4 regions of the Streptomyces lothianensis genome follow, and region 1 is predicted to be linked to each of the others. Evidence: riboswitches for the same ligand, from Rfam matches in the RefSeq annotation. Region 1 holds a riboswitch; each other region holds the start of a gene.
The links. A riboswitch is a leader RNA that binds a small molecule or an ion and turns the genes downstream of it on or off. The one in region 1 is predicted to bind cobalamin.
Positions count from the first base shown of each region.

Region 2: it holds a riboswitch for cobalamin, as region 1 does, so the genes downstream of both, ACLF6P_RS20270 (CbtB domain-containing protein) here and ACLF6P_RS20080 (ribonucleoside-diphosphate reductase subunit alpha) in region 1, are expected to answer to the same signal.
Region 3: it holds a riboswitch for cobalamin, as region 1 does, so the genes downstream of both, ACLF6P_RS07970 ((2Fe-2S) ferredoxin domain-containing protein) here and ACLF6P_RS20080 (ribonucleoside-diphosphate reductase subunit alpha) in region 1, are expected to answer to the same signal.
Region 4: it holds a riboswitch for cobalamin, as region 1 does, so the genes downstream of both, ACLF6P_RS28185 (cobalamin biosynthesis protein) here and ACLF6P_RS20080 (ribonucleoside-diphosphate reductase subunit alpha) in region 1, are expected to answer to the same signal.

Region 1 covers NZ_JBLMKT010000057.1:76,124-79,320, forward strand. The annotation lists gene ACLF6P_RS20080 (ribonucleoside-diphosphate reductase subunit alpha) at 1-1,871, opposite strand, end outside; cobalamin riboswitch at 2,004-2,126, opposite strand; gene ACLF6P_RS20085 (GNAT family N-acetyltransferase) at 2,176-2,679, opposite strand; gene ACLF6P_RS20090 (hypothetical protein) at 2,722-2,913, opposite strand; gene ACLF6P_RS20095 (helix-turn-helix domain-containing protein) at 3,008-3,197, shown strand, end outside.
Region 2 covers NZ_JBLMKT010000058.1:4,986-8,182, reverse strand. The annotation lists gene ACLF6P_RS20280 (class F sortase) at 1-571, shown strand, start outside; gene ACLF6P_RS20275 (CbtA family protein) at 715-1,503, opposite strand; gene ACLF6P_RS20270 (CbtB domain-containing protein) at 1,521-1,739, opposite strand; cobalamin riboswitch at 1,774-1,927, opposite strand; gene ACLF6P_RS20265 (glycoside hydrolase family 6 protein) at 2,452-3,197, shown strand, end outside.
Region 3 covers NZ_JBLMKT010000027.1:236,781-239,977, reverse strand. The annotation lists gene ACLF6P_RS07975 (TIR domain-containing protein) at 1-1,672, shown strand, start outside; cobalamin riboswitch at 1,826-2,014, shown strand; gene ACLF6P_RS07970 ((2Fe-2S) ferredoxin domain-containing protein) at 2,056-2,487, shown strand; gene ACLF6P_RS07965 (hypothetical protein) at 2,587-2,952, shown strand; gene ACLF6P_RS07960 (hypothetical protein) at 2,898-3,197, opposite strand, start outside.
Region 4 covers NZ_JBLMKT010000078.1:64,673-67,869, reverse strand. The annotation lists gene ACLF6P_RS28190 (cobyric acid synthase) at 1-720, opposite strand, end outside; gene ACLF6P_RS28185 (cobalamin biosynthesis protein) at 717-1,739, opposite strand; cobalamin riboswitch at 1,876-2,016, opposite strand; gene ACLF6P_RS28180 (hypothetical protein) at 2,178-2,399, opposite strand; gene ACLF6P_RS28175 (inorganic phosphate transporter) at 2,433-3,197, opposite strand, start outside.

The DNA.
Region 1 (3,197 bases):
ATGCCGGTGGTGGCGATGCGTTCCCGCAGGGCCGCCCAGCGCTCAGGCCAGTTCAGCGCCACGTCGTAGTGGTCGGGGTGCAGGACGCCGCGGGCCGCTCGGGTCCTGTCCCAGGCCGGCAGCGGACCCTCGCGTTCGGCCAGCTCGCAGGAGGCCTCGTAGGCCGCGAGCATGATGCGTTCGGCGATACGGGTCGAGAGGGCGCGGGCCTCGGGCGAGTCGAAGGGCAGGCGCAGTTTGAAGAAGACGTCCTGCAGGCCCATGGCGCCGAGGCCGACGGGCCGCCAGCGCGCGTTGGAGCGGCCGGCCTGCTCGGTCGGGTAGAAGTTGATGTCGACGACGCGGTCCAGGAAGGTGACGGCCGTACGGACGGTCGCGTCCAAGCGGTCCCAGTCGAGGTCGCCGGTCGGGAGCACGAAGGCGCCCAGGTTGACGGAGCCCAGGTTGCAGACGGCCGTCTCGCCGTCGTCCGTGACCTCGAGGATCTCGGTGCACAGGTTCGAGGAGTGGACGGTGTGGCCGGGCTCGGCGGTCTGGTTGGCGGTGCGGTTGGCGGCGTCCTTGAAGGTCATCCAGCCGTTGCCGGTCTGTGCGAGGGTCCGCATCATGCGGCCGTACAGGTCGCGGGCCGGGATGGTGCGCAGCGCCTTGCCCTCGGCCTCGGCCTTCTCGTACGCGGCGTCGAACTCCGTGCCCCACAGGTCGACGAGTTCGGGCACGTCGGCGGGCGAGAACAGCGACCAGTCCTGGTCGGCCTCGACGCGGCGCATGAAGGCGTCCGGGATCCAGTGCGCGAGGTTCAGGTTGTGCGTACGGCGGGCGTCCTCGCCGGTGTTGTCGCGCAGCTCCAGGAACTCCTCGATGTCCGCGTGCCAGGTCTCCAGGTAGACGGCCGCGGCGCCCTTCCTGCGGCCGCCCTGGTTCACGGCGGCGACGGAGGCGTCGAGGGTCTTCAGGAACGGGACGATGCCGTTGGAGTGCCCGTTCGTGCCGCGGATGAGGGAGCCGCGGGCGCGGATGCGGGAGTAGGCGAGGCCGATGCCGCCCGCGTGCTTGGAGAGGCGGGCGACCTGGTGGTACCGGTCGTAGATCGAGTCGAGTTCGTCGAGCGGCGAGTCGAGCAGGTAGCAGGACGACATCTGCGGGTGGCGGGTGCCGGAGTTGAAGAGCGTCGGTGAGGACGGCAGATAGTCGAGGCGGCTCATCAGGCCGTACAGCGCGGCCACTTCGTCCACGGCGGCGGCCGATTCGTCGGCGGCGAGCCCGGCGGCCACGCGCAGCATGAAGTGCTGCGGGGTCTCGATGACCTTGCGGGTGATCGGGTGGCGCAGCAGGTAGCGGGAGTGGACCGTGCGCAGGCCGAAGTAGCCGAAGCGGTCGTCGGCGCCTTCGGCGACGGAAGCCTCGACCAGGGCGTCGAGACGCTCGTGGTGCGCCCATACGAACTCGGCGGTGCGGTCGGCGATCAGGCCCTCGCGGTGACCGGCCGATACGGACTCGGTGAAGGTGCGCACACCCTGCGAGGCGGCCTCTTCGGCGATCGTCAGGGTGAGGAGGCGGGCGGCGAGCTTCGCGTAGGCGGGGTCCTCGGCGATCAGTCCGGCGGCTGCCTCCGTGGCGAGCTCGCGCAGCTCGGCCTCGTCGGCGGCGGCGCTGCGGCCGCGCAGGGCGGCGGCGGCGACCTTGCCGGGGTCGGTGTCGGGGAGGTCGGCGGTCAGCTCGGTGAGGGTGCGCAGGAGGGCGGTGCCGGGGCGGTCGGCGGGCTCGTGGGCGTCCGGCTTCTGAGCGGCCCGCTGCTGCGTGTCCGGCTCCTGCTCAGCGGTCTCCTCGCCGGTCCCCGCTGCGGCCGGATCCACTGGCGCGATGGTCACGTATGCACTCCCTCACTCGGCACAGGGCCGAGCGGGGGCGGCGGGTGCACGAGGCGTGCGCGGGCAGGGCGCAACGCTCCGCGTCCACCGGCCCATTCCGCGAGGCCCGGACGTCTCGGCGCCCGGCCGTCCGGCCCGGGCGCACCGTCGGCAGGTCTTCGGACTTCGCGGGCTCCGGGCCCGTTCACCGTTGCGGGTCAGTTCCGGAGTTTCACCGGATTCCCCTGCTGCGACAGCGAGGTCGAGCATACATGTTGTGGGTGGCAGCGGATGCCATGCCCACATCTTGTGTGTCGGCGGGCGATCAGAGCCTCAGCTCGTACGCCCACAGCTCCAGATCGTCACGGTCCGGAAGCGGATTCCAGTCGCGTTCCGGGGTCCGTACGAAGCCGAGGCGTTCGTAGATGCGGTGAGCGCTGTGCATCATGTGCTGGGTCGAGAGGACCACGCCCGCGCAGCCGGCCGCGCGGGCCCGGTCGACGCAGGCCCGCACGAGGGCCTCCCCCACCCCGCGCCCGCGGCCCCCGTGCGCCACCGCGAGCCCGCGGAACTCGGCCTCGTCGGGCCGCGCGATCTGCGCCGACGGCACGCCGTGCAGCGCGAACGTGACACCGCCGAGCAGCTGTTCGCCGTCGACGGCCACCAGGACCTCGGCGGTGGCGGCGCGGCCCGCGACATCGCGGAGGATCGGGATGTACGGGTCCTCCTCGCCGTAGTCGAGGAGGCCGTCCGCGAGATAGACCCGGACGGTCAGGTCTCCGAGGGGCTCGTACTCCTCGGGGCGTGCGGGTCTGATCGTGAAGTCCATGGCCGCATTGTGCCGCCGGGGCGGAGGGGACGATCAAGCGGATTACGCGGCGCGGGAGAAGCGCTCGCGCTGCGAGTGGCCCGTCCCTTCGTCGTTGCCGAGCGGCCGCCGCTCGGCCCTGGCCAGCTGCCGGTCCATCCGGCGGCCCTTGGCGTGGCCGATCACGGCCGGGACCACGAGCAGGGCGAAGAAGGCGAGAACGGTGATCCAGTCGAGAAGAGTCTGTGTCGTCATGTCCCCCACAGTGCCGCGCGCGACGATCAAGGGGCAGTGGCAGGACTGCCGCACACCCTCGATTTCCTGCCAGTCGCGCGGCACACTGGCAGGCATGCTGAAAAACGTCGCCGCAGTGCTGCTCAACGGTGTGCACCCCTTCGAACTCGGCGTGGTCTGCGAGGTGTTCGGACTCGACCGCAGCGACGAGGGGCTGCCCGTCTACGACTTCGCGGTGGCCTCCGCGGAAGGCCCCGAGCTCTCCACGCACGCGGGCTTCACCGTGCGCACGGAACACGGTCTCG
Region 2 (3,197 bases), on a different contig from region 1:
CCGCGAACTCACCGACGTCGCCGACGGCCCGCCCGGGGGACGGGATTCCGCGGGCCGCCCGCTCGCGGGCGTCCGGCTGCCGCCCGCGATCAAGCCGCTGGACGCCGCCGCGCGTCCCCAGCGGGTGGACATCCCCGCCATAGGGGTGCAGGCCCCGGTGATCCGGCGCGGGCTCGACGGTGAGGGCGCGATCGCACCGCCGCCGTACGAGCAGGCCGGTGTCGTCGGCTGGTACGGGGACGGGGTGCAGCCCGGCGCGAAGGGCACGGCGTTGTTTGTCGGGCATGTCGACACCGCGAGCCGGCCCGCCGTCTTCTACAACCTCAGCACGCTCGCGCCGGGCGAGAAGATCACGGTGGCGCGCTCGGACGGCATGCTCGCCGAGTTCACGGTCGAGGAGGTCGCCGTGTACGACCGCTCCGGCTTCGACGCGGACAAGGCGTACGGGGCACGGGACGACGAGCGCGCGGAGCTGCGGCTCATCACCTGCGGCGGGACGTTCGACCGCAGGGACAAGACGTACTCGGCGAACGTGGTCGTCTCGGCCTTTCTGACCGGCAAGGGTCCCTGAGGGCGGCCCCGGTTCCGCCCGACGACGCGTGGAAACCGGCACGCGAAAGGGGCCCTGTCCGCGAGGAACAGGGCCCCTTCCACACGTACCGACGTACCGACGTACCGGCGTACCGGGCGTACGGACATGCGGCTGTACGGCGATCAGCTCGCCGCGACCGCTCCCGAAGGCGCCGTTGCGGGGGCGTGGCGGCCGAGCGCACGCAGGCCGAGTGCGCCGAAGACCACCCCGAAGACCGCCCAGAGCAGGGCGTGCGAGGCGAGCGAGAGGACCCGGAAGTCCCACAGGAGTGTGGCCGACACCGGGACCTCGTCCGGATTGCCGGGCAGCGCGAACAGGACCGCGAGGATCGCGATCGCCGTGCCCGCCGCCGCGACCTGCCGTACCGGCAGACTGCGGTGCGCCAGGCGTACGTACACCTGCCAGACGAGCAGCATGCCGAGCACACCGATGGTGACGGCGGCCAGCCACAGGCCCTGGCGGTCGGTGACCGTGCCCGAGTCGCCGACGCCGGGCGGGTTGGCCGGGTAGCGCAGTGCCGGGAGCAGCGAGACCGCGAGGAAGGCGCCGCCCGCGAGCAGCAGGGCGCGCGGCCAGGGTGCGGCGTCCGGGCTGCGGCGGTGGATGAGGGCGTAGGCGATGGCACAGAGGACGCCGAGCGCCAGGCCGAGGACCAGCGAGGTGACCACGAGGCCGAAGTGCTGGGTGCCGCGGGTGAACAGTTCCTCGTGGTGCTGCACGGCGGCGGCGCCCGCCTCGGCGTGACTGTGGGCCCCCGCCTCGGCGTGCTCGTCGGTGCGGGCTTCCTCAAGCCGTATCGCGCGGTCCATCAGGGGCTCGGCGAGCAGCAGGGAGAAGAGGCCGGCGGCAAGACCGGCTGCTCCTCCTGCCGTCAGACCGCGTCCGAGCAGGGGGAGTACAGGAGTCGACATGGTGGTGCGCGCCCCGATCAGTGGCAGGGGGCGCCGAAGAGGTGCCGTCCGTCGTGGGCGAACTCGTGCAGGTAGTCGCCGGTGGCGGCGATCAGCGTGCCGTTGTCGAAGAACACCGCGTACAGGGCGATGATCGCCACGATCGCGGCGGCGGAGGCGATCATCCAGTCACGGGTGCTGGTGGTCGCGTCCTGGGCGGTTGTCGTGCTCGGGTGCTGTGCCGAGTGCAGGGACATCCGGGTGGGTCTCCTTCCGGGGTTTCCACGCCCCTTGGCAGGAGGACGACGGGTCAGTTCCTGACTCCCGCGTACAGGTGCTCGGCGCTGAGCTCGTACGTGGTCACAGTGGCGGGACCGTCCCGGGTTCGCACCGGGTTCCTGGCAACCGTCGCCTCGATGTATGGACTTGTCGTCCGGAGAGTCCCAACTCGGGGGCGGTGCTGTCAACAGTGCCTCTGCACTCACCCTTGCCGGTGGCGTCCGACCCGGCCCCCGTGGCACCCAGCTCCCGTGGCACCCGGCCCCCGTACCACCCAGCTCCCGTGGCACCCAGCTCCCGTGGCACCCGGCCCTCGTGGACCTGCCCCTGTGGACCTGCCCCTGTGGACCTGCCCCTGTGGCACCTGGCCCGGCCGGTGGCCCGCTCCCCCCGGAGCCTCCGGCCGGGCCGGTCCTCGACCGTGCGCGCTCGGGCTGCGGGAGAAACCCGGCGCCGGCACGGGAGGTCGACAGGGCCTGTCCGGGGACGGGTCCTGGGCCAGTCGGTGCGGGGCTGGGGCCGGTGTCACTCACTGTAGAGCGGATGGCCCACCTCGCCCAGAGTCGGTTTGTGGCCAGACTGACCGGAATGCAGGGCACCCGGTCCGGTGAGCGGGCTCCGGGCGCCTTCGTCGGCTTCTCGCACCTGTGTCAGGATTGCGTTTCCGACCGTGCACCCAAGGGGGAGTGGATGTACAGCAGTTCCGCGGCCGTCCGGGGGGCGGTGAAGACGGGTGCGGCACTCGTGGGGGCGATGCTGCTCCTGACCGGCTGCTCGGACAGCGAGGAACCCGGCAGGCCCGAGGCCGGCGCCACCCAGCAGCCCAAGGCCAAGGACCCGTACTGGGTCAACCCCGGCTCCAACGCGGCCGAGCAGCTCCGTACGTACGAGAGCGACGGCAAGGACGCGGACGCCGCACTGATAAAGAAGATCGCCGAGCAGCCGACCGGCGAGTGGATCGTCCCGGAGCAGGCCGAGGAGCAGGCACGCGACTTCACCGAGGCCGCCGAGGCCGCGGACCGCGAGGCGGTCCTGGTGCTCTACAACATCCCGCACCGCGACTGCGGCCAGTTCTCCAAGGGCGGCGCGTCCGACGGCGATGCCTACCGCGCCTTCATCGACGAGGTCGCCGAAGGCATCGGGGACCGCCAGGCCACGGTCATCCTGGAGCCGGACGCCGTGCTCCACCTGGTGGACGGCTGCACCCCGCAGGAGTTCCACGAGGAGCGCTACGCCCTGCTCAGCGGCGCCATCGACACGCTGCACACGCTGAAGAACACCAAGGTCTACCTCGACGGCGGCAACCCGGGCGCGGGCAGCCCGGACTCCTTCTGGGACCCGCTGAAGCGGGCCGGCATCGACAAGGCCGACGGCTTCGCGGTGAACGTGTCGAACTTCTACCCGACCGAGGAGTCCATCGCCTACGGCAAGGAGCT
Region 3 (3,197 bases), on a different contig from region 1:
CTATCCGCAACGTCCCGCCTGCCAGTGGGAGTTGACTGCCGCCTTCCTCGCCGGCCTCGGCGAGGGCGACCCGCGCCGGCGCGTCCTGGTGGTGAACCCCGAGGCGGCCACCGGCCACATCCACCCGGTCGAACTCCGCGACACCCGCCATGGCCGCCCGGAAGAGCTCGCCTCCGAGGTCATCGCGCATCTGCGGCACGTGCCCGATCCGATGCCCCTGGAAGATGCGCCACCCCGGGTCCATGGCGCCATGCCGCTGCCTGCGGGGGAGTTCGCCGGGCGGCTGCCCGAACTCTGGCGGCTGCACAGTGCTCTGCATGCCCAGGACGCACCCCTGGTCACCGGCCGTGCGACCGCCCTCGCCGTTCAGCTGCGCGGCATGCCGGGCATCGGCAAGACCCGGCTCGCCCAGGAGTACGCGCAGCGCTTCGGTGCCGCGTTCCCGGGCGGTGTGTACTGGGCCGGGGCCGACGCGCCGCGTCCGCCGGACGGCGGCCTCGGCCCCTGCCTCTACGTCGTGGACGACGTGCCGTGCGCACTCCTGCCCCGCACCGTCGCCGGCCTCATCGCCCCGCATCCGGCCGTGCGCACCCTGCTCATCACCCGCAGCCGCTCGTACGAAGGACTCGGCGAGCACCTCGACCTCGAACCTCTGGAGGCCGAAGCCGCGGCCGTGCTCGTCGGGGATGCCGAACTGGCCCGGAGTGTCGACGGGCACCCCGGGGCGCTCGACCTGCTCGGACGCGCCGTTCGCACCGGGCAGGATCCCTCCCTGCTCCTGGCGAGGCTGTACGAACCGGGCCGCTCGCTCCTCGACGAGCTGGCCGGCGGCGCGATCACCGCCGACCATGTCCGCGAAGCACCGCCCGCCCCGGCGGAGATCCGCGATGTTCTGCGCTGCGCGAGTGCGCGCTACCCGCTGCCGGTCACCGAGGCCGACGTGGCTGCCGTGTTCATCGTCGCCGACCGGCTGCAGCCGGCCGTGGCACGGCGTCGCGCCGCGGCCGGCCTGGCCGAGCTGAGCGCCCGCGGCCTGCTTCGGCCCACCCCGGACGGCTACCGGCTGCACTGCGTCACCGATCACGCGTGGCGCCATCACGAGACGGACCCGGCCCGCGCGGAGAGGCTACGGCGTGCGGTCCTCTCCAGCCTGGGTGACGCCGGCACTACCCTGGTCGTGCCGGGAGTTGTCCCGGTCCCGGGAGCCCGCAGGGAGGTCGCGCCCATGACCGTGAGCGAAGCGGAGCGGATGGCCGCCTTCGACCTGCAGATCGAGCTGGTCAGCCGGGTCGGCGTACAGCAACTGCCCGTCGGGAGCGGCAGTCTGCGCGAGGCGCTGAGCTCCTTGCACAGCCTCTTCCCCTTCACCCGCGGCACCCTGCAGCGCTACAGCATCGGCCTCCGTCTCCCCGCGCCAGGCTCGGTGCCGGCGCTCGCCGACCGGCTGCTGAACGAGATCCTGAGGCCGTTCCTCAGCGAGTGGCACCCGCGCCTTCTCGCCTGGGAAGCGCGACGCGCACCGTCGACCGGCCCCGTCGACCATGAACGTGCCTGGGACCAGGCGCCCGCCTTGCGATCCGCCCTCGACGAGCTGCAGCGCCCCCTCCAGGACCTCACGAGCGAGCTCGCCGCCATCTCGGGCGGCGAGTTCGGGCTGCCGGCCGCGGGCTGAGCCCCGCGCCCGGGCGGGGAATCGACGGAGCGAACCGGCCCGACTGCTGCCGTCCGGGCCCGCCAACCGGGCGTGCGCGGCTCATCCGGCAGGAATGTCACCTGCGGGGCGCCCCTGCGCGGATGCGCGGCGAAAGGGCGTACCGGGCCGGGCCGTTCGGGGATGGGATGATGGCCCCTGACAGGGCGACGGCGGAACGAGGAAGCCGGTGGGATTCCGGCGCGGTCCCGCCACTGTGATCGGCGAGCGCGTCCCGACAGGCCACTGCCCGGCAGCGGGTGGGAAGGCCGGGACGGGCATCGACCCGTAAGCCAGGAGACTCACGCGGTCGCCTCCTCCACGGACACCGGGGCGGATCTCCCCGGAGAGAGGGACGGCGCCGCATGCCCGCAACGCCTGCCGGACGGACAACCGACGACACGAGGACCGGAGGGGCCGCCGACGGCCCGGTGCCGTGCCCCAGCGGCCCGGTACCCTGCCGCGTCGTCATATGCCGCGACTGCTGCTGCGGCAGCCCCAAGGTGACCGGAGTCGACCACGCCGCCCAGACCGCGCGGCTGCGCGCCGCGGTGCCGGTGCGCGTCTCCGACTGCCTTGACGTCTGCGACCAGGCCAACGTCATCGTCGTACAGCCCTCCGCCGAGGGCCGGGCGGCCGGAGCACGCCCCGTCTGGCTGGGGCTGGTCAACGACCCCGAAGCGACCGAGGACATTGTTGCCTGGGCACGCGCCGGTGGACCGGGTGTCGCGCCCCGGCCGGAGATTCTCGACCTGTACGCCTTCACCCCGCCGCGGCAACGGCGCCCGGCCCCCTGACCGTACGGACCGTGAGCCGGGGACCGGAGACCGGAGACCGGAGACCGGAGACCGGAGACGGGAGGCCGGAGACGGGAGACCGGAGAGAGGACTGGAAGCGTGTACCAAGCCCGTGCCTCGGCCGCGTCCGTTGCCGCCGCCCTGCAGGATGTGGCCGCCCTCGGCGGGTCCTTCGTGCTGCGGGTCGGCGGATCGGACGACGGCTGGCATCCCGTCGCCCGCTCCTACGCGGCGGGCTTCACCGACCTCGCCGCAGCGGTGGCGGTCCGCCACCGCACCCGGGAGCCGCGCGTCGACGTCTCCATCGCCCAGCTTGGCCACGCCGGAGGGACGCCGTCGCGGCCGGGCGACGGTGTCCCTCCGGCGTGGGCGGGGCCACGTGTGGGTTCGGGCGGGGCTGCCGCGCCTGTTCAGGCCTGCGGCGGCACCCGTCCCGGGCGCCCCGGGCCGCGCGTCAGCGCGTAACCGGCGACGCCCGCCAGTGCGGCGAGCAGGCCGCCCGCCGCGGTCCACACCCAGCGGTCGGACCACCAGCCTGATGACCAGCCGTCGTCTGGTTCGAGGCCGAAGAGCACCGCGGGGGACTCCTCGCCGTCCCCGTCCTCGCCCTCGCCGCCCGCGGCGATGCCCGGCACCAGGGGTTCGGCCAGTGAGCCGTCCACCGCCGCCGAGCCGCCGATGTCCTTGGAGTCGACCCGGATCTCGGCGTC
Region 4 (3,197 bases), on a different contig from region 1:
CCGCAGACCGTCCTCCTCGTCGATGCCGAGCCCGTGCGCGAACGGCAGGACGCCGTAAGTCGCCCGCCCGGTGAGAGCCTTGAGCATGTCGAGCCCCGGCTGAAGGAGCGAGACATCCCCGCGGAACTTGTTCACCAGATACCCGGCGACCAGCTCCTGGTCCTCCTTGGCGAGCAGCGCCGTCGTACCGAAGAAGGAGGCGAAGACACCGCCGCGGTCGATGTCGCCGACCACCACCACGGGAAAGCGCGCGGCCCGCGCGATCCCCATGTTGACGATGTCCGTGCGCCGCAGGTTGATCTCCGCCGGGCTGCCCGCGCCTTCGCAGATCACCGCGTCGTACGAACTCCGCAGCTGCTCGAGGCAGTCCGTGACGGTCCCGAGCAGAGCCTCCTGCCGCCCCCCGTGGTAGCCGCGCGCGCTCATCTCGCCCACCGGCCTGCCCATCAGGACCACCTGGCTGGAGCGGTCGCTGCCGGGCTTGAGGAGCACCGGGTTCATCAGCGCGGTCGGCTCCACGCGCGCGGCCTGTGCCTGCATTGCCTGCGCCCGGCCGATCTCCGCGCCTTCGCGCGTCACAAAGGAGTTGAGGGACATGTTCTGCGCCTTGAACGGCGCGACCGACACCCCCTGCCGCACCAGCCAGCGGCAGATCCCCGCGGTGACCACGCTCTTGCCGGCATCCGACGTGGTCCCCGCGACCAGCAACCCACCGCTCATGACCGTCCTCTTCTTCCTGTACGCAGGTGTCGCACCGGACGCAGGTGCCGCGCCGTACGCGCGAGCACCCGGCCCCTGACACGGCCCGCCGTCACACTGCCCACCGCACACACGGCGAACGCCAGCCAGTCGACCCGGCGTGCCAGCCGCACGGCCCGTTCGACATCCGCCACCTGGACGGCGCGCCCGGCGTCGTTCAGCACCGGACGGTGCTCCACTCGACCCCCGTACGAGAGAACACCCCCCAGTCGTACGCCGAGCGCGCCCGCGAAAGAGGCCTCCACCGGGCCTGCGTTGGGGCTCGGATGTGCCCCCGCGTCCTGCCGCCAGGCCCGCAGCGCACCGCGTGGATCGCCGCCCGCGAGCACGGCGAGTACGGCGGTGAGCCGGGCGCCGGGCCAGCCCGCCACGTCGTCCAGGCGCGCGGAGGCCCAGCCGTAGTTGCGGTAGCGGGGCGATCTGTGGCCGACCATCGCGTCGAGCGTGTTCACGGCACGGAAGCCGAGCAGCCCCGGCACCCCGGCCACCGCTCCCCACACCAGCGCACCCACCACGGCATCGGAGGTGTTCTCGGCGACGGACTCGACGACGGCGCGTGCGATCGCCGCCTCGTCGAGCGCCTGCGGGTCACGGCCGCACAGATGTGGCAGCCGCTCCCTGGCGGCCGCCACATCACCGGCGTCCAGCGCGGCGGCCACGGCCCGCGCTTCACGTTCCAGTGAAGTGCCGCCCACGACCGCCCAGGTGGCGGTGGCGGTCAGCGCGACGGAAGCCGCGGGGGCGGTGGGGGAGCGGCGTGCGGCGGCGGAGGCGAGCACGCCGAGGGCGGCCGCACCACCGGCGCAGACGGCGGTGTGCAGGACACCCGCGGCCTTGTGGTCACGCCACAGGACACGCTCGACGGAGCTCGCGGCGCGCCCGAACGCGGCGACCGGATGCCCACGGCGCGGATCGCCGAGGAGCAGATCGCCGAGCAGGCCGGCCACGGCGCCGTACGCGAATGTGCGATCGGCACCCACGGATCAGGCCGCCGTCACGCCTCGAAGAATCCTCGGGCGGGAAGCGTTCGGTGTGCTTCCCGCGGCAGTCGGTCGAAGCGGCGGAACAGAGCAGCCGGGCATCGCGTCATGTCCTCACTCAGGGTGTCCGCGCCCTGGTTCGAAGGAAACGGCGGCGAGAGTTCCTGGCTCCCGGGAACGACTCCCCGGTCACAGTGGCGGGACCGCGCCGGATTCACACCGGCTTCCTCTGCTGCTGCCGTAATGGCTCCGGCAGTCCACCACGCACCGAGAACACCCGTCAACTCGGCGTTGACCTGCGGCTAAGGAGTGTGCGCAGACACACACCGGCGCACACGCGAGCGCCCCCTGACCGGCCCGGAACGGGCGGGACAAGGGGCGCGACGGTGCGGCCTCGGGCGGCGCGGTGAGCTGCCGCGGGCGAGACCCGGTACCGCCTCAGGCGACGATCAGGAAGATTCCGTACGAGATTGCCGCGACGCACAGTGCGAAGCAGGCGTATGCGCCCGCGCGGGCCAGGGCTGCCGAGCCGCCCTGTGCGGAGGCCGCCTCCTGCTTGGAGAGGCCGAGGATGCCCAGGGTGAACAGGCCCACGAGCGCCACCGTGGCCACGAGGCTGACGCCGAAGACGGAGCCCAGAGCTGCCCAGTCGATGTTCATGCTGCTGATTCCTTAACTGTCGGGCGAGCCGGTTCAGACGCTCGCGCCGGCCGGCTGCGAGGATTCGGCAGCGGGCTTCGGGGCCGGGACGGCCGCCTGGGATGCGGGCACATCGTCGTCGGCGGGGGAGCCGACGGAGGTGTCGGTCGTGGGGGAGCCGGAGGCGACGGTGCTGCCGGCCCCGGCGGCCATGGAGTTCTCGGCGGCGGCCTCCGCGGCCTCCGCGGCGACGGTCGGCGGCGGGGTCACCGCGGCGATCGCGGTGGTCACGACGCCCGACTCGGTGGTGGCGGGCTCGGTGGCCTCGTCCACGTCGTTGACGTTGGTGTGGTCGACCACCTGGCGGCGCGAGAGCAGCCAGATGGCGAGGCAGGAGGCCACGAGGAAGCTCGCGACGACCGCGACACCCCAGTCGCCCTGGCGGGCCACGAACTCGGCGCCCGCGGCGACCAGACCGGCGGCCGGCAGGGTCAGGCCCCAGGCGACGAACATCCGGGTCGCGGTGGACCAGCGCACGACGCCGCCCTTGCGGCCGAGACCCGCGCCCATCACGGCACCCGAGCAGACGTGCGTGGTGGAGAGCGAGAAGCCCAGGTTGGAGGAGGCGAGGATGACCGTGGCGGCCGAGGTCTGGGCGCTGAAGCCCTGCTGCGGCTGCAGGTCGGTGAGGCCCTTGCCCATGGTGCGGATGATGCGCCAGCCGCCCAGGTAGGTGCCGAGCGCGATCGCCAGGCCGGCGGAGACGATCACCCAGACCGGCGGGTTGGAGCCGGGCGCGAGGGCGCCGCCGGTGACCAG